Regions from separate parts of the Escherichia sp. E4742 genome, predicted to be linked through region 1. Evidence: predicted binding sites of a transcription regulator. Region 1 holds the regulator's gene; each other region holds the start of a gene.

Region 1 (5,028 bases):
GCTAATAACGCAACGCCGCTGGCCTGCGCTTGCAGTTTCTCCAGCTCAGTACGGGTCGATTTATGCTGTTCAAAAACCATCGCCGAGATTTGCCCGTAGATTTCGGTGCCGGTTAACTCCTCGAGCAATTCCGCGCGTTCTTTTGGTTTTGCATTCAGGAAGGCAGCAAATTGCCCTTGTGAAAGCAGCATCGAACGGGTGAAGCGCCCGTAATCAAGCCCGGTTAACGTCGCTGTCAGTTCCAGCTTATCTTTCACTTTGTCGGCGAGAATTTTGCCGTCTGCGCAGCGCGCCAGCTCTACGCGTGGCACCTGCAAATTACCGTCCGGCTGGTTACGCGCCCGATTCTGGCTCCAGAATGCGCGATACGCTTCACCTTTCACTTCAAATTCCACTTCCGCCAGACATTCGGCGGTATCGCGGGTCATGAGATCATTTTGTGATTGCGAAACGTTAGAGAGGCGCGGGGTTTCGTGATACAGCGCCAGACAAATGGCGTCCAGCAGGGTGGTTTTCCCCGCACCGGTTGGGCCGGTAATGGCAAACAGCCCGTTGCTGGCGAACGGCTCGCGGGTGAAATCAATCTTCCATTCGCCTTTTAATGAGTTCAGGTTTTTCAGGCGCAGGCTGAGAATTTTCATGCTTCGTGTTCTCCGGCGAGGGTCTGCAACGTCGTGGCGAAAAGATTCTGTAGACGTTGCTGCTGCGATTCATCCAGTTCTTCTAGTGCCAGACGGCGATTGAACACCTCTTCGACGCTGAGTTCGCTGAGGGTTTCACGCTGTTGGCTGGCTAACACACGCTCGCGCTGTTCACGACTCCGGCGTACCAGCAATACTTCGACTGGCAGTGATTCGGTTAATACCTGAATCTTGCGTTGAATATCATGCAGATACTCATCAGTAGTGATTTCGATATCCAGCCAGACAGGTGGTTCTTGTGATACATCGCGCCACTGTTCCAGCTGTTCGGTAATCGACGCCAGATCTCCTTTCAGCACTGCCATCGGTTGCGTTACCGGTACGTTCAGGTTTTCCACGCTCTCTAATTTGCCGTTTGAAAATGTCACCAGATGGACATATTTACTCTTACCGCATTCATCAAAACTCAGTGGAATGGGGGAGCCGCAATAGCGAACATGTTCCATGCCACCAATAATCTGCGCGCGGTGAATATGCCCGAGCGCGATGTAGTCGGCTGGCGGAAAGTTTTGTGCCGGAAACGCGTCCAGCGTGCCAATATAAATGTCACGCACGGCGTCACTTTTACTGGCACCCACGGTCGTTAAATGTCCCGTGGCGATGATGGGCAGAGGCTGATCGCCGCGCAGCTTGCAGGCATCGGCATAGTGTTGTTGATAATAATCAGTAATAGCTGCCAGCAAATGCTGCTGTTTTTCAATACCGTTAAGCCCCGCCTGGCTGGTAATAATGTCACGCGGGCGTAAAAAAGGAATGGGGCACAGCACTGCGCCTGGCGTCCCGTCGCGATGAGGCAAGATTTGCGGCGCATGTCCGGCGCTGGCGACCACGGTAGTATTGAGGAACGCCATGATATCGCGCGATTCATTCAGCGTGGCGACTGAATCATGGTTTCCCGCCAGTACCACCAGATGACAGCCCGTTTGCTGTAAATTGACAACAAAACGGTTGTATAACGTACGGGCGTAACTGGGCGGCGAACCGGTATCGAAAACATCACCGGCAACAATAATCGCATCCACCTGATGGGTTTGTGCTGTCTCCAGCAGCCAGTCAAGAAAAGCCTGATGCTCAGCTTCGCGGCTTTTACTGTAGAAGTTCTGGCCGAGATGCCAGTCTGAAGTGTGAAGGATGCGCATAACGATTCTCTGGCGAAAAAGCATGGGCGCGATTATACCCAAACAGGTGCGCTATTTGCTTTTTTCTGCACCACGGAAATCAATAACCTGAAGGGATGTGCGACGTGCTTTTCATAAATCTGTCATAAATCTGACGCATAATGACGTCGCATTAATGATCGCAATCTATTTATTACAACAGGGCAAATCATGGCGAGACGTATTCTGGTCGTAGAAGATGAAGCTCCAATTCGCGAAATGGTCTGCTTCGTGCTCGAGCAAAATGGCTTCCAGCCGGTCGAAGCGGAAGATTATGACAGTGCTGTGAATCAACTGAATGAACCCTGGCCGGATTTAATTCTCCTCGACTGGATGTTACCCGGCGGCTCCGGTATCCAGTTCATCAAACATCTCAAGCGTGAGTCGATGACCCGTGATATTCCGGTTGTGATGTTGACCGCCAGAGGGGAAGAAGAAGATCGCGTGCGCGGCCTTGAAACCGGTGCGGATGACTATATCACCAAGCCGTTTTCGCCGAAGGAGCTGGTGGCGCGAATCAAAGCGGTAATGCGCCGTATATCGCCGATGGCGGTGGAAGAGGTGATTGAGATGCAGGGGCTAAGTCTCGACCCGACATCTCACCGGGTGATGGCGGGCGAAGAACCGCTGGAGATGGGGCCAACTGAATTTAAACTGCTGCACTTTTTTATGACGCATCCCGAGCGCGTGTACAGTCGCGAGCAACTGTTAAATCACGTCTGGGGAACCAACGTATATGTGGAAGACCGCACGGTCGATGTCCACATTCGCCGCCTGCGTAAAGCACTGGAACCGGGTGGGCATGACCGCATGGTGCAGACCGTGCGCGGTACAGGATATCGTTTTTCAACCCGCTTTTAACGCCTTGCTCATCGGACGCAGAGCAAGGCTTATGATTTCATAACTGGAGTATCTTACGTGCTGGAACGGCTGTCGTGGAAAAGGCTGGTGCTGGAGCTGCTACTTTGCTGCATCCCGGCTTTCATCCTGGGTGCATTTTTTGGTTACCTGCCCTGGTTTTTGCTGGCATCGGTAACAGGACTGCTTATCTGGCATTTCTGGAATTTATTGCGCCTTTCGTGGTGGCTGTGGGTGGATCGCAGTATGACGCCGCCACCGGGGCGTGGTAGCTGGGAACCGCTGCTGTACGGTTTACACCAGATGCAACTGCGTAATAAAAAACGCCGCCGCGAGCTGGGTAATCTTATCAAACGCTTTCGTAGCGGCGCGGAGTCGCTACCCGATGCGGTGGTGCTGACCACGGAAGAGGGCGGTATTTTCTGGTGTAACGGTCTGGCGCAACAAATTCTTGGTCTGCGCTGGCCGGAAGATAACGGGCAGAACATCCTTAACCTGCTGCGTTATCCGGAGTTTACGCAATATCTGAAAACGCGTGATTTTTCTCGCCCACTCAATCTGGTGCTCAACACCGGGCGGCATCTGGAAATTCGCGTCATGCCTTATACCCATAAACAGCTGCTGATGGTGGCGCGAGATGTCACGCAAATGCATCAACTGGAAGGGGCGCGGCGCAACTTTTTCGCCAACGTAAGCCATGAGTTACGCACGCCATTGACCGTGTTACAGGGTTACCTGGAGATGATGGATGAGCAACCGCTGGAAGGAGCGGTACGCGAAAAAGCGTTGCACACCATGCGTGAGCAGACTCAGCGGATGGAAGGGCTGGTGAAGCAGTTGCTGACCTTGTCGAAAATTGAAGCCGCGCCGACGCAGTTGCTGAATGAGAAGGTTGATGTGCCGATGATGCTGCGCGTCGTTGAGCGGGAAGCCCAGACGCTGAGCCAGCAAAAACAGACATTTACCTTTGAGATTGATAACGGCCTCAAAGTGTCTGGCAGCGAAGACCAGTTACGCAGTGCGATTTCGAATCTGGTCTATAACGCCGTGAATCATACGCCGGAAGGTACGCATATCACCGTACGCTGGCAGCGAGTGCCGCACGGTGCCGAATTTAGTGTTGAAGATAATGGACCGGGCATCGCACCGGAGCATATTCCGCGCCTGACCGAGCGTTTTTATCGCGTTGATAAAGCGCGTTCCCGACAAACTGGCGGTAGCGGGTTGGGGTTAGCGATCGTGAAGCATGCGGTAAATCATCATGAAAGCCGGCTCAATATTGAAAGTACGGTGGGCAAAGGTACGCGTTTCAGTTTTGTTCTGCCGGAACGTTTAATTGCCAAAAATAGCGATTAATCCGCCTTTGTCATTTTTTGTTGCCATAAGCCAGCCGATGCTGGCTTTTTTTCTTTGCAGTCAAAAAACGGGCGCTGAATTTTACAATGTCTGGTGATTTTTTGTTCGCATGATAAGCCATATCTTTTTCACGGAAATAGTGTTTTATACTGGTTGGAGATTTCTTATCGCTATATACCTCTGGTTTTTAGATCCCTCCTTGCTTTAAAACGTTATAAGCGTTTAAATTGCGCTTCAGGTGCTGTCATACTGACTGCATTCACGCGGTAAATCGAAAAACTATTCTTCGCCGCGCCTGGTTGGGAGTATTTCCCGCTAAAATTGTTTAAATATACCGCTGTATCATCCCCAGGGATTGGCACAAAATTTAACGTTACAACACCACATCCACAGGCAGTATGATTTATGACCCATCAGTTAAGATCGCGCGATATCATCGCTCTGGGCTTTATGACATTTGCGTTGTTCGTTGGCGCAGGTAACATTATTTTCCCTCCTATGGTCGGCTTGCAGGCAGGCGAACACGTCTGGACTGCGGCATTCGGCTTCCTCATTACTGCCGTTGGTCTGCCGGTATTAACGGTAGTGGCGCTGGCGAAAGTTGGCGGCGGCGTTGACAGTCTGAGCACACCAATCGGTAAAGTCGCAGGCGTGCTGCTGGCTACGGTCTGCTACCTGGCGGTAGGGCCGCTGTTTGCAACACCGCGTACGGCAACTGTCTCCTTTGAAGTGGGCATTGCGCCGCTGACGGGTGACTCCGCACTGCCGCTGTTTATCTACAGCCTGGTCTATTTCGCTATCGTTATTCTGGTTTCGCTCTATCCGGGCAAGCTGCTGGATACCGTGGGCAACTTCCTTGCGCCGCTGAAAATTATCGCGCTGGTCATCCTGTCTGTTGCGGCGATTGTCTGGCCAGCGGGCTCGATTAGCTCGGCAACTGAGGCTTATCAAAACGC
Region 2 (5,028 bases), 410 kb from region 1:
GTATATAGCGTCATGATCGGCCTATTTCGCTACAGAATAAGGGAAAATGGCGGTTTTACTTTGATATACATCATCAGGGATGCAGAGCGAATATTGTCCTTTGGGGGTAGAAAACCATGAGTTGTATCCTCAATATTGGCAGGCTAATTGCTGTTTCCCCGTAATTTGCGCTACTGTAGCGCGGATAATCTGACTTCAGGAATGTATATGCGCAATCGTACGCTGGCTGACCTTGATCGTGTCGTTGCTCTCGGCGGGGGGCATGGACTGGGACGCGTTCTCTCATCACTTTCGTCTTTAGGCTCTCGCTTAACGGGTATCGTCACCACCACGGATAACGGTGGCTCGACGGGACGTATTCGTCGCTCGGAAGGCGGTATTGCCTGGGGCGATATGCGCAACTGCCTCAACCAACTGATAACGGAACCGAGCGTCGCCTCCGCGATGTTTGAATACCGTTTTGGCGGCAATGGCGAGCTTTCCGGTCATAATCTCGGAAACTTGATGTTAAAGGCGCTGGATCACCTTAGCGTGCGGCCTCTGGAAGCCATCAATTTAATTCGTAATCTGTTGAAAGTGGACGCGCAATTAATTCCGATGTCAGAGCATCCCGTTGATCTGATGGCCATTGACGATCAGGGACATGAAGTTTACGGCGAGGTCAACATCGACCAGCTAACTACGCCGATTCAGGAACTACTTTTAACCCCCAACGTACCTGCCACCCGTGAAGCGGTGCTGGCAATCAATGAGGCTGACTTGATAATTATCGGGCCAGGCAGTTTTTATACCAGCCTGATGCCAATTCTGCTGCTTGAGGAAATGGCTCAGGCACTACGCCGCACTCCAGCCCCGATGGTTTATATTGGCAATTTGGGAAGAGAATTAAGCCTGCCTGCAGCGAATCTGAAGCTTGAAAACAAGCTGGCGATTATGGAGCAGTATGTCGGTAAAAAGGTGATTGATGCGGTGATTGTCGGGCCGAAGGTCGATGTTTCTACAGTTAACGACAGATTAGTCATTCAGGACGTACTGGAGGCCAGCGATATTCCCTATCGTCATGACCGCCAGTTGTTACATAACGCGCTGGAAAAAGCATTACAGGCTTTAGGTTAACGTGAAGCCGAAAGAAAATTCCGGCTTCCTATTGAAAACAAAGTACACGTTGTTCATGCCGGATGCGGCGTGAACGCCTTATCCGGCCTACAAACCGCGCAAATTCAATATATTGCAGAGAAAATGTAGGCCGGATAAGCGTAACGCATCAGGCAATTTTGCTTTTGCCATCTCTCTTCTTCGTTATCCTGTCACGAAGCCGCAATAAACAACTCACGCAGCTGATGCAACTGGTCACGAATTTGCGCCGCCTCTTCGAACTCCAGATTTTGCGCGTGTTGCATCATCAGCCCTTCCAGTTCATGGATTTTCTGCTGCAACGCTTTAGGCGACATATCCATCGGTACATTATCCGGCTCAACAATCGGGCGCGATTTTCCTCTGCCCTTCGCTTTGGTTTTGGCAATGTTCTGCCCCAGCGCCAGGATATCGACCACTTTCTTGTTCAAGCCTTGCGGCGTAATGCCGTGTTCCTCGTTGTACTTCTGCTGTTTCTCGCGGCGACGTTCGGTTTCGCCAATCGCTTTCGCCATTGATGGGGTGATCTTATCGCCGTAGAGAATCGCTTTACCGTTGACGTTACGCGCCGCGCGACCAATGGTCTGAATCAATGAACGTTCGGAACGCAGGAAGCCTTCTTTGTCAGCGTCGAGGATCGCCACCAGTGAAACTTCTGGCATATCCAGACCTTCGCGCAGTAAGTTGATCCCGACCAGCACATCAAACTCGCCCAAGCGCAAGTCGCGGATAATTTCCATACGCTCGACGGTGTCGATATCCGAGTGAAGATAACGCACGCGTTCACCGTGTTCTTCCAGATATTCGGTGAGATCTTCCGCCATCCGCTTAGTCAACGTCGTGACCAGTACGCGTTCGTTAATTGCCGCCCGCAGGCGAATTTCTGAAAGAAGATCATCAACCTGAGTCGCTACCGGGCGCACTTCGATAATCGGGTCCAGCAGCCCTGTTGGACGCACGACCTGATCCACCACATCGCCACCGGATTTCTCCAGCTCGTAATTACCGGGTGTTGCAGAAACATAGATGGTTTGCGGCGCTAATGCTTCGAACTCTTCAAATTTCAGCGGACGGTTATCCAGCGCCGAGGGCAAGCGGAAACCATACTCCACCAGCGTCTCTTTACGCGCCCGGTCGCCTCGATACATGCCGCCAATTTGCGGAATAGTCACGTGGGATTCATCGACCACCAACAGACCATCGGCGGGGAGATAATCAAACAGCGTCGGCGGTGGCTCACCGGGTCCACGACCGGAAAGAAAGCGCGAATAGTTTTCAATGCCTGAGCAATAACCCAGCTCGTTCATCATCTCCAGATCAAACTGGGTACGCTGAGTCAGGCGTTGTTCTTCCAGCAGCTTGTTATTTGCCAGCAGCACTCTGCGCCGATCGGCCAGCTCTTCTTTGATCTCTTCCATTGCCTGCACAATACGCTCACGCGGGGTGACGTAGTGTGTTTTCGGATAGATGGTAAAGCGGGGGACGGTTGAGATAATCTGCCCTGTTAACGGATCGAAAAGCGACAACCGCTCTACCTCTTCGTCGAACAATTCAACACGTAGCGCAACGTCGTCGGACTCCGCCGGAAAAATATCAATCACTTCCCCGCGAACACGGAAAGTCCCGCGCTGGAACGCCTGGTCGTTGCGGGTGTATTGCAGTTCCGCCAGGCGACGCAGAATCGCGCGCTGATCGATAATCATGCCAACCGTCAGATGCAGCATCATCTTAAGATATAAATCCGGATCGCCCAGACCGTAGATGGCTGAAACAGAGGCGACCACCACTACATCGCGCCGCTCCAGCAAAGCTTTAGTCGCTGAAAGCCGCATCTGTTCAATATGTTCGTTTACCGAGGCATCTTTTTCAATGAAGGTGTCCGAGCTCGGCACATAGGCTTCCGGTTGATAGTAGTCGTAGTAAGAGACGAAGTATTCCACCGCATTTTCCGGGAAAAACTCTTTCATCTCGCCGTACAACTGGGCTGCCAGCGTTTTGTTGGGCGCCAGCACCATCGTCGGGCGCTGAAGGTCGGCAATAACGTTAGCAATGGTAAATGTTTTCCCGGAGCCCGTTACGCCGAGTAGAGTCTGGTGAGCCAGGCCATCTTCAAGCCCTTCTTCGAGGCGTCGAATTGCCTCAGGCTGATCGCCAGAAGGTTTAAAAGAGGAATTCAGTTTGAACGGTTTACTCATGAGTCGCTACCTGAAGGAGTGGGCGGGCAGGTATGTAATTTTACTCGTCGTGTTTAATAATGCCAACAAATTATACTGGATAAAAAAACAGTTTCACGCCACATTATTTCTATTACACCGTCAACGAAGGTATCAATCATGAGCATAATTTGCTCAGTGACGAGATAAAACTCCAGGCTTGCGGGGTTATCCCCAAAGCAACGGCTTTTTTAACAATTGTCAAGATGGCTGATGACGGATTTATGGCAAGAGATGTCACTTTCATGACTGCCATTGCTTTTATATAATTAATTGAAAAATAACAAATATTCCATCAAGCCTTCTTTCGCGTCAATTCGCGTGCAAGCCGCGTATTCTCTCGCTTGCATCGCGTTTTCTAACTCTAATGCACATGGTTATCCACAGGAATAGTGGATAACTGCCTGCAGCCCGTATGCCCTGCCGCCTGGGCAATTCCCACACTAACCGCATATTGTGGGGGTAAATATTTTTTCTCGATTCTTTTAAAATTTAATTGGTTGAATTGCAGGCAGCAGACGACGCGATCTCGCTCGCAATTTAACCAAATATATTGCTACAACAATGCGGTGAGATTGAGGTACTTTCCGGTTAGCGCGTTTTCAGGAGGTTCATCAAGCCATGGGATCTCCCCAAGCAACGGTGCGGAAATCATCCGCTTGAGCGTGGCCATATATTCAGCGTGACGTTTGCCCGGTGGAGTGACATCGTTCGCTACCCACCCTGCAAGGGTAAGTCCGGCTTGCTGTACAGCCTGTGCGGTCAGCATCGCGTGATTAATACAACCGAGTTTCACGCCCACAACCAGTATCACTGGCAGTTGTTCTTGCGTTACCCAATCCGCGAAAGTGAAAGACTCAGAAAGCGGCGTAAACCAGCCTCCTGCACCTTCTACCAGTACCCAGTTTGCCTGCTGTGCCAGCGCGTGTAACCCGGTGCTCATAACCACGGGGTCGATGGGTCTGCCCTCTTGCGCGCTGATGATGTGCGGCGAGGTCGGTTCTGCGAAGGTGTAAGGGTTTACCGTGGCGTAATCCAGTTGCAGGCTACTGTTGCGTTGCAACGCCAGTGCGTCGCTATTACGTAAGCCTTCTACTGTCATTTCGCTGCCGGAGGCAACAGGTTTGTAACCTGCCGTCCGGTAGCCTGCAGCCTTTGCGGCTTGTAAAAGTGCGCAGCTGGCGACGGTTTTCCCTACTTCGGTATCCGTTCCGGTAACAAAATAACGTTTACTCACGAGCAATCACTCCCCAAAAAAGATGATACGTCAGAGGATATCGCCCCTGTTGTTGCGGCCAGGCTAGTTGCAATCGCTGCAACTGCGAACGCGTTAATATTCGCTGGTCGCGCCCTTCATGAAGATGCGTGGCACCGATGCCTTTCAGCGAACGCATGGCACTGAGCGCATCATCAAACCACAGTGTGACGGGCTGAATATGCTGTTGATAATGCAAGCCTTTCAGCGACTGTTCGATTTCATCTGGCGGTAAAAAACGATTGGCATGAGGCCGTTCGTCTACCGCCTGCCACACCTGATGCAGTTCGGGTAACGATCCCTGCGCCAGCGTGGTAAACGCGACCATGCCTCCGGGGCGCACCACCCGATACAGCTCGCGGAGTGCCGTGGATAAAGTACCGCACCACTGCACCGCGAGATTGCTCCATGCAAGATCGAACGTCG
Region 3 (5,028 bases), 1.3 Mb from region 1:
TAATGCAGGCACAGGTCATCCATGGTTTGTCAAAAGGGATTACCCTGTATAGCGGTGCTCAACTTGCTGAAGATTATTCTTCTTTTGCTCTGGGTATCGGTAAAGATTTAGGGCGTTTTGGTGCAGTATCTCTTGATGTAACACATGCACAAGCGCAGTTCGACGATGCCGAAAATGAAACCGGACAATCATACCGATTTCTTTATTCTAAATTCTTTAATGATACCGATACGAGCATCCGTCTTGTTGGTTACCGTTATTCTACAGAAGGTTATTACACTCTGGATGAATGGTCTTCGAGATATAATAATCAGGATGATTTTTGGCAAACAGGAAACAGACGTAGTCGAGTTGAAGGTACATTAACGCAATCCTTTGAACAAGGATACGGAAATGTTTATTTGACATTGAGTCGTCAGGAATATTGGCATACGAATAATATTGAACGTTTAATTCAATTTGGTTATAGCAACAGCTGGAATAGCATATCATGGAATATGTCATGGAGTTACTCTGATATGTCTTCCAGTCGATATGGAAGCAATAATACTAAGGATAATGACAACGAACAAATTTATATGTTGTCGCTTTCTGTTCCTTTATCGGGTTGGCTAAATAATTCATTTGCGACGTATTCAGTTACCCAAAATGATTATTCCAATAGCTCCCATCAGGTTGGCTTGAGTGGCACTATGCTGGAAAGAAACAATCTCTCCTATAATTTGACGCAATCATACACCAGTGATGATGACACTGCAGGTGGCAGTCTTGCGCTGACCTATGATGGAACGTATGGCTCAGTCAATAGCAGTTATAATTATGACCGTAATGTACAGCGTTTAAATTATGGTGCCAGGGGGGGAATATTGGCACATAGCGAAGGTATTACTTTTAGCCAGGAACTTGGGGACACCGTTGCTCTTATTAAGGTACCTGGCGCGTCTGGTCTTGATGTTGAAAATACCACAGGCGTGGCAACTGACTGGCGTGGGTTTACCGTCAAAACACAACTTAGTCCCTACAGTGAAAACCGTATTGCTATTAGCAATAGTTATTTTTTGAATGAAAATGTCGAGTTGGATAACTCTGTAGTAAATATTGTACCAACACGTGGTGCAGTGGTAAAAGCTGAATTTTTAACGCATATCGGCTCAAGAGTATTTTTTACTCTTTTACAAGATAATGGCAAACCAGTCCCTTTTGGTGCAATGGCTTCAGTTGACAGTGGTTCGGTAGGTATTGTGGGTGATAACGGTGAACTCTATCTTTCTGGTTTATCTGAGCAGGGAAAAATAAAAATAGTATGGGGAGACAGTGCAGCTAAAAACTGTACGGTTGACTATATAGTAAATGAATCAGAAGGTGATGCAGGATTAATTCAACAGGATGCTATATGTCATTAAAAGAATATTATATAAAATATATTGTTATATGGGTGATCGGAACGATTGTTGCCTTGACATGTCTCGACGTATCGGCGGCTCCGAATGGTATTTGTACGGCTGATGGTGGTACTCATACCACTAGATTAAGGTTCCCAAATTATCAGATAGTTGGGTTTCAAAATGCCACGGGTGAAATTTTTGAAAAAGACGTCAATAACAATGATTCCTTTATGGGGCATTGTCATTGTGATACAGGAACAGTGGGGAAATTTGAAAGTGTTTATTATACCGCTGAAATAAATAATGCTCTGCTTCCAGCGGGAGCTCACTCAGGTCTTAATTATTATAACTTAAATAGCTACCTTGATGTTGGGATCTCTTTTTATGTCCTTAATAAAGGATATCACAATGCTCCATTCGAATATGTAGAAAATGATGCTGGTGATGGTGCTGAAATAGATTATTTATGTAATCGTGTAGAACCATTGAATATAATAAGCGGCACAGATTCAAAAATTTATTTTTACGTTAAAAAACCTTTTGTTGGCAAGACAATTATCCCCGACACCTTGATAGCCAGATTGTTTGGAACTATTAGCCGGGATACACCTGTTGATTATTCTCAACCGATTGTCAATGTATATATATCCGGTGATATAACTGCACCACAAACATGTGAGATAAACTCTGATCAGGTCATTATATTTGATTTTAAGAAAATCCCTGCCTCTGAGTTTTCTTCTACAGCAGGCTCATCACTACGCAACAGAAAAATCACGATGAATGCTGATATAAAATGTACTGGTGGAGTCTATTCATGGAACCAAATCAATGTTTTATTGAATGCTAATGCCGTAGGTTCCGATACATCAATGATTCAGACAACAAATCCAGATGTTGCCATCAAAGTGTATGATAAATACGATCAAGAAGTAGACGTGCATGGCGGTGTTATGGAACCTGACTTTACTGCTTCATCTTTTGGCGAAAAAGAAGGTCATCTTTTATTTTCAAGCGCACCTGCCAGCGCCACAGGTACAAGACCACAACCAACGCCATTCAGTGCAACGGCTACGCTAACCTTTGAATTTTCAAATTAATTTCACAGACAACGATTGTTGATGACAGTCGTTGTCATATTTGCTCAATGATTCTGCTTTTGATGATTAAGTCATCATAAAAAAGACAATATAAATCAATAAGTAAAAAGATAATCCCGCTTGTCATAAAACTGTCATATTCCTTACATATAACTGTCACCTGTTTGTTTTATTTTGCTTCTCGTAGCCAACAAACAATGCTTTATGAATCCTCCCAGGAGACATTATGAAAGTTATGCGTACCACCGTCGCAATTGTTGTCGCCGCGACCTTATCGATGAGTGCTTTCTCTGTGTTTGCAGAAGCAAGCCTGACAGGTGCAGGTGCAACCTTCCCTGCGCCGGTGTATGCCAAATGGGCTGACACTTACCAGAAAGAAACCGGTAATAAAGTTAACTACCAGGGTATCGGTTCTTCCGGTGGCGTAAAACAGATTATCGCCAATACCGTTGATTTCGGTGCTTCAGACGCGCCGCTGTCTGACGAAAAACTGGCTCAGGAAGGTCTGTTCCAGTTCCCGACCGTGATTGGCGGCGTGGTGCTGGCGGTTAACATTCCGGGGCTGAAGTCTGGCGAACTGGTGCTGGATGGTAAAACGCTCGGCGACATCTACCTGGGCAAAATCAAGAAGTGGGATGACGAAGCCATCGCCAAACTGAATCCGGGGCTGAAACTGCCTTCACAGAACATTGCCGTAGTGCGCCGCGCAGATGGCTCCGGTACTTCCTTCGTCTTCACCAGTTACCTGGCGAAAGTGAACGAAGAGTGGAAAAACAACGTCGGCACTGGCTCTACCGTAAAATGGCCGATCGGTCTGGGTGGTAAAGGTAACGACGGTATTGCTGCGTTCGTTCAGCGTCTGCCGGGGGCAATTGGTTACGTTGAATATGCGTATGCCAAGCAAAATAACCTCGCTTATACCAAACTTATTTCAGCGGACGGTAAACCTGTTGCACCGACCGAAGAAAACTTCGCTAACGCTGCAAAAGGCGCAGACTGGAGCAAAACATTCGCTCAGGATCTGACTAACCAGAAAGGCGAAGATGCGTGGCCTATCACCTCTACCACGTTCATTCTGATCCACAAAGATCAGAAGAAACCAGAACAAGGCACAGAAGTGCTGAAATTCTTCGACTGGGCGTACAAAACCGGGGCTAAACAGGCGAACGACCTGGATTACGCCAGCCTGCCGGATAGCGTAGTTGAACAGGTTCGCGCTGCGTGGAAGACCAATATTAAAGACAGTAGCGGTAAGCCGCTGTACTAATAAAACTCCAGGCCGGGTACGGTGTTTTACGCCGCATCCGGCATTACAAAATGACTTTGTAAACGCGTTTAACTGAAGAGTAACTTATGGCTGCAACCAAGCCTGCTTTTAACCCACCGGGTAAAAAGGGCGACATAATTTTCAGCGTGCTGGTAAAACTGGCGGCGCTGATTGTGCTATTGATGTTGGGTGGCATTATTGTCTCTCTGATCATCTCCTCCTGGCCGAGCATTCAGAAATTTGGTCTGGCTTTCCTGTGGACCAAAGAGTGGGATGCACCGAACGATATCTACGGGGCGCTGGTACCGATCTACGGTACGTTGGTGACTTCGTTTATCGCGCTGCTGATCGCCGTCCCGGTGAGTTTCGGTATCGCCCTGTTCCTGACCGAGCTTGCGCCTGGCTGGCTGAAGCGCCCGCTGGGTATCGCCATTGAGCTGCTGGCAGCCATTCCAAGTATCGTTTACGGCATGTGGGGCCTGTTTATCTTTGCGCCGCTGTTCGCCGTTTACTTCCAGGAGCCGGTCGGCAATATCATGTCGAATATCCCGATTGTCGGCGCGCTGTTCTCTGGCCCGGCATTTGGTATCGGTATCCTCGCGGCAGGCGTGATCCTCGCCATCATGATCATTCCTTACATTGCGGCGGTAATGCGCGATGTGTTCGAGCAAACCCCGGTGATGATGAAAGAGTCAGCCTACGGTATCGGCTGCACCACCTGGGAAGTTATCTGGCGTATCGTTCTTCCGTTCACCAAAAATGGGGTTATCGGCGGCATTATGCTGGGGCTGGGGCGCGCGCTCGGTGAAACCATGGCGGTGACCTTTATCATCGGTAACACCTACCAGCTCGACAGCGCCTCGCTGTACATGCCGGGCAACAGTATCACCTCTGCGCTGGCCAACGAATTTGCCGAAGCGGAATCCGGTCTGCACGTTGCTGCACTGATGGAACTGGGCCTGATCCTGTTTGTGATTACCTTCATCGTCCTCGCCGCATCGAAGTTTATGATTATGCGCCTGGCTAAAAATGAGGGGACACGCTAATGGCTATGGTTGAAATGCAAACCACTGCGGCGCTGGCAGAATCTCGCCGCAAAATGCAGGCGCGTCGCCGCCTCAAAAACCGTATTGCACTGACGCTCTCGATGGCGACGATGGCCTTCGGTCTGTTCTGGCTGATCTGGATTTTAATGTCCACCATCACTCGCGGTATTGACGGTATGTCGCTGGCGCTGTTCACCGAAATGACGCCGCCGCCAAATACTGAAGGCGGT
Region 4 (5,028 bases), 1.7 Mb from region 1:
GCGGCGGCGGGTTTCCTGCTCGGCTTCCCGGTGCTGCGTCTGCGCGGTGATTATCTGGCGATCGTTACCCTCGGTTTCGGCGAAATTGTGCGCATATTGTTGCTCAATAACACCGAAATTACCGGTGGTCCGAACGGTATCAGTCAGATCCCGAAACCGACCTTCTTCGGCCTTGAGTTTAGCCGTACCGCCCGTGAAGGTGGCTGGGACACCTTCAGTAATTTCTTTGGCCTGAAATACGATCCCTCCGATCGCGTCATTTTCCTCTACCTGGTGGCGTTGCTTTTGGTGGTGTTTTCTTTGTTCGTCATTAACCGCCTGCTACGGATGCCGCTGGGTCGCGCGTGGGAAGCGTTGCGTGAAGACGAGATCGCCTGCCGTTCGCTGGGCTTAAGCCCGCGTCGTATCAAGCTGACCGCTTTTACCATCAGTGCCGCGTTTGCCGGTTTTGCCGGAACGCTGTTCGCGGCGCGTCAGGGCTTTGTCAGCCCGGAATCCTTCACCTTTGCCGAATCAGCTTTTGTACTGGCGATAGTGGTGCTCGGCGGTATGGGCTCGCAATTCGCAGTGATTCTGGCGGCTGTTCTGCTGGTGGTGTCGCGCGAGTTGATGCGTGATTTCAATGAATACAGCATGTTAATGCTCGGTGGTTTGATGGTGCTGATGATGATCTGGCGTCCGCAGGGCTTGCTGCCCATGACGCGCCCGCAACTCAAGCTGAAAAACGGCGAAACGAAAGGAGAGCAGGCATGAATCAGCCATTATTATCTGTTAACGGCCTGATGATGCGCTTCGGCGGCCTGCTGGCGGTGAACAACGTCAATCTCGAGCTGTACCCGCAGGAGATCGTCTCGTTAATCGGCCCTAACGGTGCCGGAAAAACCACGGTCTTCAATTGCCTGACCGGATTCTACAAACCCACTGGCGGCACCATTTTACTGCGCGATCAGCACCTGGAAGGTTTGCCCGGTCAGCAAATTGCCCGCATGGGCGTGGTGCGCACCTTCCAGCATGTGCGTCTGTTCCGTGAAATGACGGTGATTGAAAACCTGCTGGTGGCGCAGCATCAGCAACTGAAAACCGGGCTGTTCTCCGGCCTGTTGAAAACGCCCTCTTTCCGTCGCGCCCAGAGTGAGGCGCTCGACCGCGCTGCAACCTGGCTTGAGCGCATTGGTTTGCTGGAACACGCTAACCGTCAGGCGAGTAACCTGGCCTACGGTGACCAGCGCCGTCTGGAGATCGCCCGCTGCATGGTGACGCAGCCGGAGATTTTAATGCTCGACGAACCGGCAGCAGGTCTTAACCCGAAAGAGACGAAAGAGCTGGATGAGCTGATTGCCGAACTGCGTAACCATCACAACACCACTATCTTGTTGATTGAACACGATATGAAGCTGGTGATGGGGATTTCAGACAGAATTTACGTGGTCAATCAGGGTACGCCACTAGCAAACGGCACGCCGGAGCAAATCCGTAATAACCCGGACGTGATCCGTGCCTATTTAGGTGAGGCATAAGATGGAAAAAGTCATGTTGTCTTTTGACAAAGTCAGCGCCCACTACGGCAAAATCCAGGCGCTGCATGAGGTGAGCCTGCATATCAATCAGGGCGAAATTGTTACGCTGATTGGCGCGAACGGCGCAGGGAAAACCACCTTGCTCGGCACGTTATGCGGCGACCCGCGCGCCACCAGCGGGCGAATTGTGTTTGATGATAAAGACATTACCGACTGGCAGACGGCGAAAATCATGCGCGAAGCAGTGGCGATTGTCCCGGAAGGACGTCGCGTCTTCTCGCGAATGACGGTGGAAGAGAACCTGGCAATGGGCGGCTTCTTTGCCGAACGTGACCAGTTTCAGGAGCGCATAAAGTGGGTGTATGAGCTGTTCCCGCGTCTGCATGAGCGCCGTATTCAGCGGGCAGGTACTATGTCCGGTGGTGAACAGCAGATGCTGGCGATTGGTCGTGCGCTGATGAGCAATCCGCGTTTGCTACTGCTTGATGAGCCATCGCTCGGACTGGCACCAATAATCATCCAGCAAATTTTCGACACCATCGAGCAACTGCGCGAGCAGGGGATGACCATCTTCCTCGTCGAGCAGAACGCCAACCAGGCGCTAAAGCTCGCTGATCGCGGCTACGTGCTGGAAAACGGTCATGTGGTGCTCTCCGATACCGGCGACGCACTACTGGCGAATGAAGCAGTGAGGAGTGCGTATTTAGGCGGGTAATAACACGTTGATTGATAAGGAGTCAAAAGACCCCTTCGAGACAGGTGTAAATGTAAAAATGCCTGATGCGCTGCGCTTATCAGGCCTACTGGGTGAGTTGCAATATATTAAATTTGCACGATCTTGTAGGCCAGATAAGGCGTTTACGCCGCATCCAGCATGAAACGATGAGCACATTATCTACAATCTGTAGATTTTGGCACAGACCTTCTATTTTTCCCGCTTATCCGTGTCCCATCTCCCATTTTCCCTCACCCACGCCGTCACTGCCTTGTCATCTTTCTGACACCTTACTATCTTACAAATGTAACAAAAAAGTTATTTTTCTGTAATTCGAGCATGTCATGTTACCCCGCGAGCATAAAACGCGTGAATTCGCGCATTCGGTACAACAAGAGAGATAAACGATGAAACCGTTACATTATACAGCTTCAGCACTGGCGCTCGGACTGGCGTTAATGGGCAATGCGCAGGCAGTGACAACTATTCCCTTCTGGCATTCTATGGAAGGGGAACTGGGTAAAGAGGTTGATTCTCTGGCTCAACGTTTTAACGCCGAAAACCCGGATTACAAAATTGTACCGACCTATAAAGGCAACTACGAACAGAATTTAAGTGCGGGGATTGCCGCATTTCGTACCGGCAACGCTCCGGCTATTTTGCAGGTTTATGAAGTTGGCACCGCCACCATGATGGCGTCGAAAGCCATTAAACCGGTGTATGACGTGTTTAAAGAGGCGGGGATTCAATTCGATGAGTCTCAGTTTGTGCCGACGGTTTCAGGTTACTACTCCGATAGCAAAACGGGCCACTTACTCTCCCAGCCGTTCAACAGCTCGACTCCCATTCTCTATTACAACAAAGACGCCTTCAAGAAAGCTGGGTTAGACCCGGAACAGCCGCCGAAAACCTGGCAGGATCTGGCTGACTATGCCGCGAAACTGAAAGCCTCCGGCATGAAGTGTGGCTACGCCAGCGGCTGGCAGGGCTGGATCCAACTGGAAAACTTTAGCGCCTGGAACGGTCTGCCGTTTGCCAGCAAAAACAACGGCTTTGACGGCACAGACGCGGTGCTTGAGTTCAACAAGCCGGAGCAGGTGAAACACATCGCCATGCTCGAAGAGATGAACAAGAAGGGCGATTTCAGCTACGTCGGGCGTAAGGATGAATCCACCGAGAAGTTCTATAACGGTGATTGCGCAATGACGACTGCCTCTTCTGGTTCTCTTGCCAACATTCGCGAGTACGCCAAATTCAACTACGGCGTAGGGATGATGCCTTACGACGCCGATGCGAAAGATGCGCCACAAAACGCCATTATCGGCGGAGCCAGCCTGTGGGTAATGCAGGGCAAAGATAAAGAAACGTATACCGGTGTGGCGAAGTTCCTCGACTTCCTCGCCAGGCCAGAAAACGCTGCTGAGTGGCATCAGAAAACCGGTTATCTGCCAATCACCAAAGCGGCGTATGACCTGACGCGTGAGCAGGGCTTTTACGAGAAAAACCCAGGGGCGGATACCGCGACGCGTCAGATGCTGAACAAGCCGCCGTTGCCGTTCACCAAAGGGCTGCGTCTGGGCAACATGCCGCAGATCCGCGTGATTGTGGATGAAGAGCTGGAGAGCGTGTGGACCGGTAAGAAGACGCCACAGCAGGCGCTGGATACCGCCGTTGAGCGTGGGAATCAGTTGCTGCGCCGCTTTGAGAAATCGACGAAGTCTTAACCAGTGAAATGTCGGGTGCGCTTCGCTTATCCGACCTGCCATCGTGTGTAGGCAGAATAAGCGAAGCGTATCCGGCACAGTTCAGGAATTAACCGTAATGTCATCATCCCGTCCGGTGTTTCGCTCGCGCTGGCTGCCTTATTTGCTGGTCGCGCCGCAGCTCATCATCACCGTTATCTTTTTTATCTGGCCTGCGGGCGAGGCGTTGTGGTACTCGCTACAAAGCGTCGATCCGTTTGGTTTTTCCAGCCAGTTTGTCGGCCTGGATAACTTCGTCACGCTGTTCCATGACAGCTATTATCTCGACTCCTTCTGGACGACGATAAAATTCAGCACCTTTGTCACCGTCAGCGGTTTGCTGGTGTCGCTGTTCTTTGCGGCGCTGGTGGAGTACATCGTGCGCGGCAGCCGTTTCTATCAAACCTTAATGCTGCTGCCTTACGCCGTGGCTCCCGCCGTTGCCGCCGTATTGTGGATATTTTTGTTTAACCCTGGTCGCGGGCTGATCACCCATTTTCTCGCCGAGTTCGGCTACGACTGGAACCACGCGCAAAACAGCGGTCAGGCGATGTTCCTGGTGGTGTTTGCCTCGGTGTGGAAGCAAATCAGCTACAACTTCCTGTTCTTCTATGCCGCGCTGCAATCCATTCCCCGTTCGTTGATCGAAGCTGCAGCCATCGACGGCGCAGGGCCGATTCGCCGCTTCTTTAAGATTGCGCTGCCGCTTATCGCCCCAGTGAGTTTTTTCCTGCTGGTGGTGAACCTGGTGTACGCCTTCTTCGATACCTTCCCGGTGATCGACGCCGCCACGTCCGGTGGACCCGTTCAGGCTACCACGACGCTGATTTATAAGATCTACCGCGAAGGCTTTACCGGACTGGATCTGGCTTCGTCTGCCGCGCAGTCGGTAGTGTTGATGTTCCTCGTCATCGTGCTGACGGTGGTGCAGTTCCGCTATGTTGAAAGCAAGGTGCGTTACCAATGATTGAGAACCGTCCGTGGCTGACAATATTCAGCCATACCATGCTGATCCTCGGGATCGCGGTGATCCTCTTCCCACTGTACGTGGCGT

Evidence for each region. The regulator PhoB, encoded in region 1, activates phosphate uptake and scavenging genes when phosphate is short. The targets are predictions, from matches to a motif close to CTGTCATAAAACTGNCNNAT.
Region 2: uvrB (excinuclease ABC subunit UvrB) is a predicted target of PhoB. The motif match lies at 3,580-3,599, and genes of this name have one in related genera.
Region 3: pstS (phosphate ABC transporter substrate-binding protein PstS) is a predicted target of PhoB. The motif match lies at 2,606-2,625, and genes of this name have one in related genera.
Region 4: ugpB (sn-glycerol-3-phosphate ABC transporter substrate-binding protein UgpB) is a predicted target of PhoB. The motif match lies at 2,504-2,523, and genes of this name have one in related genera.

What each region holds. Positions count from the first base shown of each region.
Region 1 covers NZ_CP040443.1:3,411,755-3,416,782, forward strand. The annotation lists gene sbcC (exonuclease subunit SbcC) at 1-641, opposite strand, end outside; gene sbcD (exonuclease subunit SbcD) at 638-1,840, opposite strand; gene phoB (phosphate response regulator transcription factor PhoB) at 2,030-2,719, shown strand; gene phoR (phosphate regulon sensor histidine kinase PhoR) at 2,777-4,072, shown strand; gene brnQ (branched-chain amino acid transporter carrier protein BrnQ) at 4,478-5,028, shown strand, end outside.
Region 2 covers NZ_CP040443.1:3,821,096-3,826,123, reverse strand. The annotation lists gene yvcK (uridine diphosphate-N-acetylglucosamine-binding protein YvcK) at 208-1,116, shown strand; gene uvrB (excinuclease ABC subunit UvrB) at 1,308-3,329, opposite strand; gene bioD (dethiobiotin synthase) at 3,904-4,584, opposite strand; gene bioC (malonyl-ACP O-methyltransferase BioC) at 4,577-5,028, opposite strand, start outside.
Region 3 covers NZ_CP040443.1:2,067,538-2,072,565, forward strand. The annotation lists gene FEM44_RS10045 (fimbria/pilus outer membrane usher protein) at 1-1,403, shown strand, start outside; gene FEM44_RS10050 (fimbrial protein) at 1,394-2,485, shown strand; gene pstS (phosphate ABC transporter substrate-binding protein PstS) at 2,712-3,752, shown strand; gene pstC (phosphate ABC transporter permease PstC) at 3,839-4,798, shown strand; gene pstA (phosphate ABC transporter permease PstA) at 4,798-5,028, shown strand, end outside.
Region 4 covers NZ_CP040443.1:1,688,516-1,693,543, reverse strand. The annotation lists gene livM (branched chain amino acid ABC transporter permease LivM) at 1-753, shown strand, start outside; gene livG (high-affinity branched-chain amino acid ABC transporter ATP-binding protein LivG) at 750-1,517, shown strand; gene livF (high-affinity branched-chain amino acid ABC transporter ATP-binding protein LivF) at 1,519-2,232, shown strand; gene ugpB (sn-glycerol-3-phosphate ABC transporter substrate-binding protein UgpB) at 2,640-3,956, shown strand; gene ugpA (sn-glycerol-3-phosphate ABC transporter permease UgpA) at 4,054-4,941, shown strand; gene ugpE (sn-glycerol-3-phosphate ABC transporter permease UgpE) at 4,938-5,028, shown strand, end outside.